2 regions of the Fictibacillus sp. 7GRE50 genome follow, and region 2 is predicted to be linked to the other one. Evidence: a T-box and tRNA genes for the amino acid it is inferred to sense, from the RefSeq annotation. Region 2 holds a T-box; the other holds one or more tRNA genes.
What was found. A T-box is a leader RNA that pairs with one kind of tRNA and senses whether it is charged. The one in region 2 lies ahead of IHV12_RS00270 (valine--tRNA ligase), so its partner is inferred to be a tRNA-Val.

Region 1 (7,189 bases), on a different contig from region 2:
CTTCCGATGCAAGTTTTACAAGTCCCGTACTTCCGATGCCGGTATGAGCACCTATTAAACTCACAAATCCATTGTGAGTGCGTCCAAGCTGTTCCAGCACCGTTGCTTTTCCAACTGTATTTAAACCGATTCCCCCATATTCCTCTGGTATACTCATCCCGAATAAACCAAGTTCTTTTGCTTGTTCTACCAAATGTTGCGGTATCTTATCATCCTCTTCAATTTGTTGAGCATAAGGCTCTACCTCGTTTTCAACAAAGTTTTTCACCATTTGTTTCATCTGTTCAATTTCTGGGGCTAATGTCGTAATCATTTTCTTCCTCCTTTTGAATACAAAAATTTTGAAAAAGTTCTTAGTTAACAGATATGCAATTTCCATGCCAACTCTAGAGAATGTTCATTTTTCTGCAAATCAGATACATGAATTCACTATAAAGTGCTGATCTCCGTATCACATGATCGCTATCCGCGTGTTGTCCGGCGAACCCCCGCAGAAGTTTCGGGAATCTTTCCCGCACTCATCTGTCAATAACATGAATAACAATATGAGTAAAAAGAGCGGAATTCATAAATGAATCAAAATCGTAACAAATTGGATATTCCTTCTATGATTTAAAAAAGAATCAATGATTCAAAAATGAATCATTGATAACTATTAAAAGCAAAAAGCCCCTTCTTAAAAGAAGTGGCTTGATTTACTCATTTAAACGGATATTATATTTTTTTAGTTTTCTTACGATTGTTGGCTGACTTGTATCAAGAGCTTTAGCAAGTTCATAGGTGGTTGTGTATTTGATTGCTGCTTGACTTAAATATTTTCTTTCTGCATGTTCAACAACTTCTTTTAATGTTTGAATTTCTGTTTCATTCATTGAAGCTTTACTTGACTGATATTCCTCTGGTAAATGTCTCAGTCCCAATAAATCCTCACTGTTAAGAAGGACAAGCTGCTCTAATACATTTGAAAGCTCTCTTATATTACCCGGAAAAGAATACTTGTAAAAAAATGCATTGAGCTCTGAATCTATTACTTTTGCTGTGTTGTACTTTTGGTTGATTTGTTCCAAAAATAATGAAATTAAACTAGGAATCTCTTTCCTTCTTTCACGAAGGGCTGGTATGAATAAAGGAACAACATTTAGTCGATAAAATAAATCCTCTCTAAACGTTCCCTTTTGCACCATCTCTTTTAAGTTACGGTTCGTAGCAGCAATAATACGTACATCCACTTTCTTAGTTACTGTTCCGCCAACACGTTGAATCTCTTTTTCTTGAATAACTTTTAACAGTTTCACCTGAAGGGTCGACGGCATCTCTCCAACTTCATCTAAAAATAATACGCCTTTATCAGCTAATTCAAACAAACCTGGTTTTCCCTGTTTGTTTGCACCTGTAAAGGCTCCCGGTGCATACCCAAACAATTCAGATTCTAATAGATCAGCAGGAATAGCACCACAATTTACTTTAACAAACGTGCCACTTCTTTTTCTCTCGCTTTTATTATAGATGTACTTTGCCAGTACATCCTTACCTACCCCAGTTTCTCCTAAAATAAGTACAGTTGCCGATACATCCGCAATTCGACTCGCTGTATCGTAGATAAGTTTCATTTGATCCGCCTCAACAACTGTTTTTCCACCAAATAAAGATGCGCTCCCTTTTAAGCGTTCTATTTCTTTTTGGTAACTTTCGTTTAACTTATTCGCCTGACTAAGTGCTTTTTGTAAACTGTTTAATTCAGATAGATCACGTATATTGGTAACGACACTTTCAACTTCACCGTTTTCATTAAAAACAGGATTTCCTGTAAGCAGAGTTTCGCGTCCAGAATAGCTTAATTGAATGTGTGTGACACTTTTCTTCTTTTGGATGACTTTATCTGTGATCGAGTTTTCAAGAATTCCTCTTTTCACTAGATCATCCACTTTTTTATTTATGTAATATTCCTTTGGTATTCCTGTTATTCGTTCAATGGCAGAGTTTGTCCGTAACGTAATTCCGTCTTTATCTGTTATATAAATGCCATCGTATGAACTTTCAATGATAGCATCAAGGTGAAGATTCAATCTCTGAAGTTCTTTCACTTCTTCAGACTTCTTTTCCAATTCAGCAGAAACGATTCCTACGTAAACAAACCTATTACCTGATATTTTATCTTTAATAAAAATAAAGTTCTTATCCTTCAAACGAGCTTGAATTAAATTGCCTCCTGATGTTGGTTTCCACTCATCGAATACTGTTTCAATTGATTCATTTATAACAGTGTTGTTTATTTCTTCTTTCAATCGATCATTCATTATTAAGATTACATTGTTTAGAGTTGCTTCTATATAGAAAAAAGAAATCGTGTCCTTCTCCAATATTGCTGGCATGTATGTCCCTCCTTAGAAGTCGTCTGGTAAACTCTTTAAAAGTAAACTAATGGTTTTTCTATTAGCCGATTGTTTAATCATACTATTTTTTATTCATTATAGTTAGAAAAGTTTAATTATTCAAAAATCTATAACGTGTGGAGTGTACTAGTCGAAATAATGAAAGCTGCCGACCGTGTCGACAGCTTCACTATTACTTCTTTCTCCAAGGACCACATGGACCACATGGAGGAGGGCATGGCGGGGGACAAGGTGCCATGATGGGTTGGACCGTTCCACAAAGGTTTTGCTGCGTTGCTTGGTTTACGACGTTCGTGTTCTGAGGGAAATAATGTACATATTTATAGTTCATCTGGTTGACTTGAGTCGTTTGAGTTGGATGAACCATCGGAACATATACATCTTGCTGGTTATATTGAACTTGTTGGTTCGTAGGGCTAAACTGTGCAGGCATAACTTGTGGAGGATAATATTGAGATGGTGATACTGCTGGGTATCCACATCCACCCATCTGGGGCATCTGTTGCATAGCTCCCATCGTAGGCGCCATCTGACCCATTGCTCCCATCGTAGGTCCCATTGCACCCATATTAGGAACCATTCCCTTTTTGGCAAAAATGCCAGGGCGTTTAAATAAAGCCAAAAAAATGTTCTCCTTTCAAAAACCTTATATCCTATTTCTCTATATTTTATGTAGGACGACTTAAAAAGTTCGTCCATTTATCAATAAGTATTAAAAGGATTTTGTAGAAATTAATCGAACTGTACTTGAAATACATACTATTCAAATATCATTTATGAGGAGAGGAAGAAGAAATTTGAGACTTTTAATTTCATTTTCAAACAGATTGATGCAAAGGTATATGCCCGATCCTTTTCTGTTGGTCATCTTACTGACATTCTTCGTATGTGGTTTAGCACTATTTGCGACAGATAGCACTCCTGTGCAAATCGTTAATTATTGGGGTACAGGTTTTTGGAGTTTATTAACGTTTTCCATGCAGATGGTGTTAATATTAGTGACCGGCCACGTTATGGCAAGCTCCCCGCTATTTAAGAAACTATTAGGTTACTTAGCAAAAATCCCAAAAACACCTGGGCAAGCTATCATACTCGTAACGTTAGTCGCGCTCGTCGCATGCTGGATCAATTGGGGGTTCGGACTTATAATAGGTGCTCTATTCGCAAAAGAAATTGCGATGAAAGTAAAAGGTGTCGACTACCGGTTATTAATCGCAAGTGCTTATAGTGGTTTTATCATATGGTGTGGAGGTCTATCAGGATCGGTTGTCTTAACAATCGCTACACCGGGACACTTTACCGAAAACATTATGGGAGTTGTTCCGACTAGTGAGACAATCTTTTCATCGTTCAACTTCATTATTCTAGCTGGCTTATTCATAATGGTACCGCTCATTAACAGATTAATGGTTCCTCCGGGTGAAAAAGCGTTTGTAATCGATCCCGCTTTGTTAGAGGACAAGCAATCACATGAGGCAGCAAGTAAAGAAGAAACCCTTCAAACACCTGCTGATCGACTTGAAAATAGTCAGTTATTATCTATTCTCATAGGGCTATTAGGAATCTCATACCTAGTCTATTATTTCACGAAAAATGGATTTAGCTTAAATCTAGATATCGTAAACTTTTTATTCCTTTTTATCGGTATCATCTTACATAAAACACCGCTGTTATTTTTGAAAGCGGTTACGGATGCTGTGAAAAATGCGAGCGGAATTATTATTCAGTTTCCTTTTTATGCAGGACTAATGGGAATCGTAACTTCATCGGGACTTGTGGCGGTCCTATCCAATATGCTTATTTCCTTTTCAAACGAACATACTTTTCATTTATTTACTTTATGGAGTGCTGGCCTCGTTAACTTTTTTGTTCCGTCTGGCGGTGGACAATGGGCGGTTCAAGGACCTGTTATGTTAGAAGCAGCACAAAACTTAGGCGTTTCGTTATCAAGAACGGCTATGGCTGTAGCTTGGGGTGATGCATGGACAAACATGATCCAACCATTCTATGCGCTTCCTGCTTTAGCTATTGCTGGATTAAAAGCAAAAGACATTATGGGATACGGTCTTGTTATGATGATCATTACAGGGGTCTTTATCTCTAGCGTGTTTTTGTTGCTATAACACATTAAAATCCAACAAAGAAAGCATCAAAAAAACCTCCTTATCACTAAGGAGGTTTGCTTATTATGTATGGTGACTCGAGAGGGGTTCGAACCCCCGACCTCTACCCTGTCAAGGTAGCGCTCTCCCAGCTGAGCTATCGAATCAATGCCTTTGTCTAACAAAAATTATTATATATGCTTTTTACGAGTTTTGACAACACTTTTCTTTATTGTTCAACAAAAAAATGTGTCTTCGCCTGTTTATATGTAAACACCGGGAGAAGATCCCGGCTGAATCAACGATTAGTTGAACGTACCTGCAGCAAGATCTCCGTCTTGTACACAAGTTACAGCTATGATGTCTTTACAGTTAACTAGTAGATTACGAGTAGCTGTTCCCGTTGCCGTCGTTACTTCATAAGAGAGCACAACACAGCACTTTGTGTGTTCCCAACGTACAAATCTGAACAACGTAGGATCTGTTGTTCCATTCAAGCTTAACGGTCCAATTCCTTTTAAGACGATTACAAGGAAGCTGTTTAAGTTTTGGCTACAAAAATCAATGTCGTCGGATAGATCACGAAAGAAATCACATACACAGCTATCACAACCGCGTGTGTTATCATGCTTTGTACATTTCTCTTTTCCGTGGAATAAAGAGTCACCCATCGTTACTGACCTCCCATCCATTTTTAGTATTAATCAATCTGTATACCAGATACTAAATAGCATATTAATTTATTTCGAAAATGATAGGATACATGCCTATTAATCGATAAATATGTGTTTACCTATGTTAAACGCAAGATAGAACACTACACACTTTCTTACTTTATTAATAGATTATAGTATGGAATCTTTATAATGAGCATCGTCTTGCTATAAAAGTTTGTTCCGGCAAGGAGGTGAATCATATGGCGATCATCCAAAGCCGCACGCTAAGAAGTAGAATCATTCCTCTAGCTAGTGAAAATCTAGTAGATGTATATATCACGGGTAATGCAGTAACGCCCTTTAATAGTGTTTCAATTCGAGAAGTTGGAGGTAACTTTTTACGTGTATTTAACTTAGTAAATGGTATTAATGCGTTAATCAATCTGTTTGAAATAGGAAGCATTGATAATACATTAGGAGCTGGGGTAACTCCTGAAGTAAACAGTACTGATTTTAGATCTCGTGTAATTGATTTTTCTAGAGTATTTACAGTGGATATTTATGTTCCGGGTCTAGCAGCAGCATTTCTTACGAATGTGACAATAAGAGAGGTTGGATCGGATTATATTCGAGTAATTAGTGCAACTGTAGATCGATATGTTTTATTCACATCTATTGCTGCAGTAGATCAAAATTCTATTTTAGTTACAACTAATACACCAACAATTACTAGTCGAACTCTTCGCTCAGTGCTCATTTCGTTAGCTAACGGAGATGTAGTTGTAGATTTAATTGTAGCTGGAAGGGTATTTCTTAATGTGCAAATTGATGAAGTACAATCAGACTATGCACGCATAAATAATACTGCGCAAACCAAATTCCCATTACTAGATATTGTCTCTATTGATATATTGTAATTGTTAACAATAAAAAAACACGCCAAATTTAAGGCGTGTTTTTGCTCGTTATTTATCCAATCTTCTCTTCTTCATCACGAATCTTAATCTCTTCAAGATCAAGACGCTCCTGCTTATCTCGGAGTCTGTGTGCGAGTCGGCTTGAAGCATTAGCAGCAATGCTTGCAACAAGGTCATCCAAGAATGTATGCACTTTCCCATTTGCTATCTTCGTATCTAATTTTTGAATAATACCCATTTTAAATTTGTCTAGGTGACCAAAGGTTGTAACAGCTATGGATCCATATCCGAAAACGGCACCAAGAGCGATGGTTTCATCTACTCCAAACAATCCTTCATCTTGTTCAACGATACTTTGAAGTGGTTCAGATAACTTTCTTTGTTCCGCAAGTATATCAAGTTCTACTCCGACTAGAATAGCATGCTGAATCTCGCGCTTCATAAGAACAGCATCGACGCTTTCTATACACTCTTCTTTCGTTAAGCCAGGTGAAAATGGGATCTGCATTTCATATACGATCTCAGCGATTTCAGGAATTGTGACGCCTCTTTCATTCAACAGCCTTCTAGCCGCTGCTTCAACTTCTCGACTGTGCACTCTATTATTCAACAGACTTCACCTCTTCTTAATGTTCGATCTCTTATGGCAAAACGATTTGATTCTTTCATTATATCATTATGTGATACAATAAAACGAGTTGAATGAAAACGCTTATAATTTAAAGATCAGTCAGCACAGGAGGTACTTTTTATGGCCATACTTAAAGGTTCTATTACAGATGATAAAATATACAGCAACTACTTGGATGAGGAGATTGACTTGCTCATCTACCTGCCTTCTAAGTTTACTCCACTCGTTAAATACCCTATTCTAATCGCACAAGATGGCAGAGACTACTTTCAGTTAGGAAAGCTGGCGAAAACCGCCGATCGACTAATGGAAGAAGAAAATTTACAGAGCTGTATCATTGTTGGTGTAAATCATAAAGGAATTGAAGATCGAAAAGCAAAATATGACCCCACAGGAGAGAAGCACGAGAATTACATTCGATTCATGGCTTTTGAACTTACCTCTTATCTTAATGAGAAGTTTAACACGCTCCAACTTGGTGCAGGCATGG
Region 2 (7,189 bases):
TTCTTTTCGGGGTTGCCTGTTCGTTCTAAGAGCCATTCCACTCGTTTCAGACCGGGTTTTATACCAAATTTCAATAAGCTATGAATCCACTCTAGTGCTTCCTTGTAAGAATTCAAGTTAATTCCGCCTTTCTAACCATAAAGAAGGCGAATCCCTGCTGAAATAAGGATTCGCCTCATATAGATGATGTGTTAGCTTTGAAGTTCTTTAATACGCGCTAATACGTTATCATATTTCTCTTGATAATCCGCTTCTTTTGCACGCTCTTCTTCTATAACCTTTTCAGGTGCTTTCTTCATAAAGCCTTCATTGCTTAATTTTTTCTGTACGCGCTCTACTTCTTTCGCGTATTTCTCAGCTTCTTTTTCAAGTCTCTTAATTTCTTCATCGATATTTAACAACCCTTCAAGTGGAAGGTACATTTCTAAACCTGTTAAAATCGTGCTCATGCTCTTCTCAGGTGCTGAGATCTCATCTGAGATGATAAGTTCGCCTGGGTTACAGAAACGCACTAAATAATGACGATTTGATTCGAGTGCTGAAAGGATCTCTTTATTCTTTGGTTTAATCTGTAGTTCAACTGGCTTACTCGGAGCAACGTTCATTTCAGAACGGATGTTACGAACTGAACGGATCACTTCTGTAATCAGCGCAAATTCTTTTGCTGCTTCAGGGAAATGAAGATCTTCACGCTTTTCTGGCCAAGAAGCAATAGTGATCGATTCACCTTTATGAGGCAAGTGCTGCCAGATTTCTTCTGTAATAAATGGCATGAAAGGATGAAGCAATCTTAGCGTTTGGTCTAACACATGTGCTAGAACAGAACGAGTCGTTTTCTTCGCTTCTTCATCTTCCCCATAGAGTGGAAGTTTTGCCATTTCGATATACCAGTCACAAAGATCATCCCAGATAAAGTTATAAAGCAGGCGTCCCACTTCTCCAAATTCGTATGCATCGATCAAACGTGTGATATCTTCTGCCGTTTCATTCAATCGCGTTAAAATCCATTGATCAGCTAGTGATTTCTTTCCACTTAGATCAATCTCGTCGTATTGCATACCATCCATATTCATCAATGCAAAACGAGATGCGTTCCAGATCTTGTTAGCAAAGTTCCAAGTAGACTCTACTTTTTCCCAATAAAAACGAAGGTCGTTTCCTGGTGAACTTCCTGTTGATAAGAAGAAACGCAAAGCATCAGCGCCATACTTCTCGATCACATCCATCGGGTCAACACCGTTACCGAGTGATTTACTCATCTTTCTTCCTTCGGAGTCACGTACGAGCCCGTGAATCAGCACATCGTTAAACGGCTTTTGTTCCGTAAATTCAATCGATTGGAAGACCATTCTTGAAACCCAGAACGTAATGATATCGTAACCTGTTACGAGTACATTTCCTGGGAAGTAACGCTTGTAATCAGCAGCTTCTTCGTCTGGCCATCCCATCGTTGAGAACGGCCAAAGAGCAGATGAGAACCATGTGTCAAGAACATCTGTATCCTGCTCCCAATTTTCGGGATCTTTCGGCTCCGTTTTACCAACATAGATCTCTCCCGTTTCTTTATGGAACCATGCCGGGATTCTGTGACCCCACCAAAGTTGACGCGAGATACACCAATCACGAATGTTTTCTATCCAACGCATATACGTATTCTCGAAGCGATCAGGAACAAAGTTTATTTTATCTTCACCTTTTTGAAGCTTGATCGCTTCGTCTGCTAAAGGCTGCATCTTAACAAACCATTGTGTTGAAAGATATGGTTCAACAACCGCTCCACTTCGCTCAGAGTGTCCAACAGAATGAATATGCTCTTCAATCTTGAACAATACACCTTGCTCTTGAAGATCTTTAACGATCTGCTTTCGACACTCAAATCGGTCGAGTCCTTGGTAAGCACCAGCATTGTCATTCATCTGACCGCCTTCATCCATTACAAGGATACGCTCAAGGTTGTGTCTGTTCCCGATCTCAAAGTCATTTGGATCATGAGCAGGTGTGATTTTTACAGCTCCTGAACCAAATTCCATATCAACATAATCATCTCCAACAATCTCGATCTCACGTCCAACGATTGGGAGGATAGCTTTTTTGCCGATTAGGTGTTGATAACGTTCATCTTTCGGATGAACAGCGATTGCTGTATCACCAAGCATCGTCTCAGGGCGAGTAGTTGCTACTTCGATATGTCCAGATCCATCAGCTAGTGGATACTTCATATGATAGAACGCACCTTGAACATCTTGGTGGATAACTTCAATATCAGAAAGAGCTGTTTTCGTCTTTGGATCCCAGTTAATGATATATTCACCACGGTAGATCAAGCCTTTTTCATAAAGGGTAACAAAAACTTCTTTAACTGCATCAGACAAACCCTCATCTAATGTAAAGCGTTCACGGGAATAATCTAGGCCGAGCCCTAATTTTGCCCATTGATTACGAATAAACTCTGCATACTCTTCTTTCCATTCCCACGACTTCTCTAAAAACTTTTCACGGCCTAAATCGTATCGAGAAATCCCCTCTTCACGAAGCTTTCCTTCTACTTTTGCTTGGGTTGCAATACCAGCATGATCCATCCCAGGCAGCCATAGAACATCGTATCCTTGCATACGTTTTGTACGTGTTAAGATGTCTTGAAGCGTTGTGTCCCATGCATGCCCGAGGTGTAGTTTGCCTGTAACGTTAGGAGGTGGGATTACGATCGTATACGGCTGTTTACCCTCTTCGCTCTTTGCTTCAAAAAATTTACCTTTCAACCAAAAATCATAACGATTTTCTTCAGTTGCCTTCGGATCATATTTCGTTGGCATCGTCAGTTCTTTCTGTTCGTTCGTCATTCTATTCTCCTCCTTTATTTCTAAAAAAACAAAAAAGCCCTTTCGTCAAAAAGGACGAAAGGACTCCGCGGTACCACCTTTATTTACGGCAAGTCTAAATAAACTTGCTGTACACTCATGAATAACGGATGGACCGTCTTCTCCTACTTCGAGTTTCAGAGAAGATGCTCAAGGGCGACTTCCAACTAACATTCCTTAAGGATTCTTTCAGCAGATGAATCCTCTCTCTAAAAGGTGTTATGTTGTACTATTCCCTGTCTACGCGACAATATAGAATCTGAGTATATTTTATACAACTTATCTGTTTTTAGTCAATAGTATTACCGTAACTTATAAAAGTTATTCTATGCCTTTGATCGCCCTTTGGTGAAAGCCTGTCTTTCACATTAATTATATTGTTGCATAAATTATAAAAAATGGGCGAATGGAGGGCTTCTTTTGTCTAGAAAGTATTTTCGAAAAACACGTTTTCCTGGGTGGTTTGTCACACTCAAACAAACAATCGGACAATTGACTGCGCCACTTATTGTCTTTCAGCTTTTAAGGACGATACTATTTCCATCTGCTGTTGATTTTATCATCCTTTTAACCTTAGTGATCCTCCATGTGTGTTTCGCTTATGATGTTCTTTAAAAAAACAAAAAAAGATCACATATAGTCGTTATATGTGATCTCCTTCATCATTTATGTGAATTTTTGTTGGAATAGAATCTGTTTGCTCTAAAGGTGCAGGTGGGGGAGCCATCATAATCGCATCACAGAAATCCCGGATTTTTTTCATGGCTCTTATTCTGCTCTCAAGCCTATGCACCATTTCAATTTGAGAATAATCGTTCCGTTTCATGCAATAAAGATCCACTGCATTAAAAACAGGTTCAGGATAAGATAAATAACTAATTAATAATCCTCTTTCTTCGTTTAGCAAAGGTACGTGTTTTTCATAAAGGTCTAATAATGATTTTCCTTCTTCTGCAGACCATTCCTTTTGATGAGCTGCTCTTCTAAAATAAACGGCTAAGTCTCTGATTGGTGTATCCAGAACGGCCTTTTCAAAATTGAGTAGATGGCCTTCACCTGTTGGGTTAAAGATCAAGTGATTCCTTGAAACCTTACCGTGACAAAGTACGCTCCGGTAGCGTTTTTCTCTTTGACACGTTTCATACCATTCTTTCAATCTTCTTTTCGCTTCTTCTGTCATTCTCATGATCTGATGAAAGTGACTAAGGTATGTTAGTTCAAAGGGAGACATATACGTTTTCTGTTCTGCTTCTTCCGTAAATCTCTCCATTTCATATTGCCGATTTTCCCATCTGTTCATGAGATACTGATACGAATGTTCTACCACTTCATTTGAAAAGTCTTGCTCCTTCAGTGTTAACGCATGAATCTTTCCTAAGTGATCGATAAGAACTTCATCTTTCGCTCTCTCATTTCTTTCATCAGACGCAAACCATGGCATTAAATAATACGTTCTTGATCCTAATTGAACCGTATAATCACCAAACTTTGTAGGATACAGAGGAACGACCTGATGAAAACCTATCTCAGAAAGACGTTGGATCACATGCGTAAACCAGCTTCTTTCATCCTCTGACATCTCTGCTTCTTTCAGTGCAAATGTACCCCTTTTCGTTATGACCTTCTTAACTCTCCCATGCTGCTCTAACTTCTCGGGAAATAGATCATAATGAAAAAGGACGGGCCCGTAATTTAATGTATCTTTTTCCGTTGTCATAGGGCCACCTTCCTTCTTTTTTCATCAAACCATTCGGTTACTGTTTTGACCAATGTTCGATTTTTTTTCCAGCAATCTTCATATCTTTTCAAGCCATCTATCATTCTTTCTAAGGAGCTGTTATCTAATTGATCTAAGCAATCATACAGTTCCCAAGGCATAACGACCTCAGCTAAAAGTAACAACCCATGCTCTTGTTCCAAAGAAAAATGCTTATTCACCTCCGTTAACAGCCGTTTTAAAGAAGAAGGTGAGGTTTGTTCCAGCCACTCTACCATAAACTTACGAAGTGGCAGATACCCTTTTACTGGTAAAGATTCACCCCCCTGATAAAATAAGAAGTGAAAGATTTTCTTCCCATTTTTTACGCTTAGCTCTTTATCAAGAACAGGTAATGCATGATTTCTCATTCTATTTTTTATAGCACGAGAAAATTCCAATCTTTGCTTACTCTCTTTTATACTCGTAACCATACATTGAAAGTTAGCTTCTAAATACTTTTGAGCAAGCGTCATACAATGATTCAAATCAAAGACAGGAGGTTCGATTTGTTTCATGAACACCTCTTGATTTTTCACAGACACTGCCGCATTTAGTAATGTGCCGATGAACTGTCCCCAACGTTCAACATCTTCACATCCATACAATGTTTCTGTATGATCATGAACAGTTAGCCACCTGTTTCCATATTTTATGGCAGGTTCACCCGATTTAGTACGAATCATACGATCTGGCACAGCGCCTGAGCCCTTAGAGGACTCATCGCGCCAACTTATGTGCCATCTCATACTCTCGCTCTCACTCCAATAACGGATACGCTTCTCTCCATAATCAGTCAGGATGATATGAGGTTTCTCTTTCCATCGCATCCCATAAAGTTCATATTCCTTTTCTAAGGCGTTGATCAGCTCCATAATAGCACCTCGACCTAACGTGAACTTACTGGGATATATATGATCTGTCCTTCGGTTACTTCCCCTTGCTGCAGTTGGTTCATACGCATGAGAGTGTTCAATGAAATATCATATCTCTCACAAATGTGTTCTAGTGAATCTCCACGCTGAAGAATGTACATTTTCATTTTAGAAAAACGGTCTTCTTTAGCAGAAAGCATCTTCGTTAAATAAAGAGCGTTCTCGTCTCTAGGCTCTTCACGTTCTTTATGCATTTCCATAGACTCTGCTTCTGACTCATATTCATCGTAACTCGTATCGTAGGATTCATAAGCTGCTTCCTGTTCTTCTGCTCCGTTGTAACTTGCATTCTCGTATTCTTGTTCAGCTTCATAAGATTGTTCACCATACTCGTATGAAGGACGCTGTGAAGCATTCTGCTGATATTGATAATTTCCGTATTGATTGGATTGCTGTTGATAAGCATCATACTGTTGATACGTTTCTTGCTGCTGGTAAGCATCATGTTGTTGATTTGTTTCTTCTTGCTGGTAAGCCTCTTCCTGCTGCTGATACCCACCTTGATTTTGGTACGAAGCTTGTTGCTGATATTCTTCCTGCTGCTGATATGGGTTGTATGAATAAGGTCTGTTCGCATCTTGTTGGTAAGATTGCTCATATTGAGGATGGTTTGTTTGGGTGCTAGCTTCATCTTCTTGATATGAAGCATCATAGCTCTCATAGTCACCTTCTACGTGATCATAGGCATCTGAGTTATTATTTTCTTCCATCTCCTCTACCTCTCCATAAAGCTGTGAATTCTCTTCATCAGAATCCGCCAGTTCATCCATAGATGCAGCATCATTGTTTCTTGTATCGTTCATCGAGAACGCAATAGCTTTTAACGAATCGAATGTAGCTTCCATCGTCCGATCATCTTGTGCTTCAAAATGCGGTTTAAATTCAAACGGTGTTGTCTTTTCAGCACGAACGTCAGCTTCGTTCTCATCAAACCTAGCTGCAAATTCATTAAGGTGTGAAGATTGTGAAGGTACTCCGCCACTTTGACGTGCTTCAAACTGAAAAGGAGTAAAAATATCTTGTTTTTCTTCTTTTTGTACAGACCTTTCTTCTGCGGCACTCGTTCTAACCGCTTCTTTCGGAAGATCGTATGATTGACTTTCCTGACGCTGTTTCTCATCTTTAATCCCGTAAATACAGATCGATGCCGAAAGTTCAAAGCATGTAGAGTTCGGAAGTTCATATTCAAACGATTCGACTTCCACTTTTACCTCATTAGAATCCTCTACACGATAAGATGGGATGGTAATATCGACTGGAAAACGATGCACAAGATCTGTCATCCCATCTTCTGCAACGTTCAGTTGTGTAAGAGAGCGGTAAGACATACTCTCAGAGAGCGTATTATGATCTGATACTCCCTCAGTCTGTTCTTGTTTCTCTGACCGGTATCTGCCATTTAAAATTAGGGCTCCCTTGATATAAACCTGTCCGGCTTCCTCTGTAATACGAATCTCAGGATCTAGTGACATCGACAAAACTTCAGCTACTTCCTGTCCCTTCTTTAGCCAAACAGACTCCTCAATGGAGAAACGCAGCTTCGATTGACTCATGCCCTTCTCCTCCTTTCAGGTTGCATATAGTTATACAATATAGGTGTATGAGGGAACAGGACGAAATATGATTTTTATTAGGTAACA

Region 1: it has a tRNA-Val gene. The T-box ahead of IHV12_RS00270 (valine--tRNA ligase) is inferred to sense a tRNA for this amino acid. The anticodon was not compared.

What each region holds. Positions count from the first base shown of each region.
Region 1 is NZ_JACZDW010000003.1:587,053-594,241, forward strand. It holds gene IHV12_RS14175 (acyl-CoA dehydrogenase family protein) at 1-313, opposite strand, end outside; gene IHV12_RS14180 (sigma-54 interaction domain-containing protein) at 696-2,372, opposite strand; gene IHV12_RS14185 (CotD family spore coat protein) at 2,566-3,015, opposite strand; gene IHV12_RS14190 (short-chain fatty acid transporter) at 3,191-4,516, shown strand; tRNA gene IHV12_RS14195 (tRNA-Val) at 4,587-4,662, opposite strand; gene IHV12_RS14200 (hypothetical protein) at 4,801-5,166, opposite strand; gene IHV12_RS14205 (hypothetical protein) at 5,412-6,068, shown strand; gene IHV12_RS14210 (phosphatidylglycerophosphatase A family protein) at 6,121-6,678, opposite strand; gene IHV12_RS14215 (alpha/beta hydrolase) at 6,820-7,189, shown strand, end outside.
Region 2 is NZ_JACZDW010000001.1:54,010-61,198, forward strand. It holds gene IHV12_RS00265 (bifunctional folylpolyglutamate synthase/dihydrofolate synthase) at 1-116, opposite strand, end outside; gene IHV12_RS00270 (valine--tRNA ligase) at 192-2,840, opposite strand; T-box leader at 2,888-3,110, opposite strand; gene IHV12_RS00275 (hypothetical protein) at 3,279-3,473, shown strand; gene ysxE (spore coat protein YsxE) at 3,502-4,575, opposite strand; gene IHV12_RS00285 (hypothetical protein) at 4,572-5,489, opposite strand; gene IHV12_RS00290 (LysM peptidoglycan-binding domain-containing protein) at 5,504-7,102, opposite strand.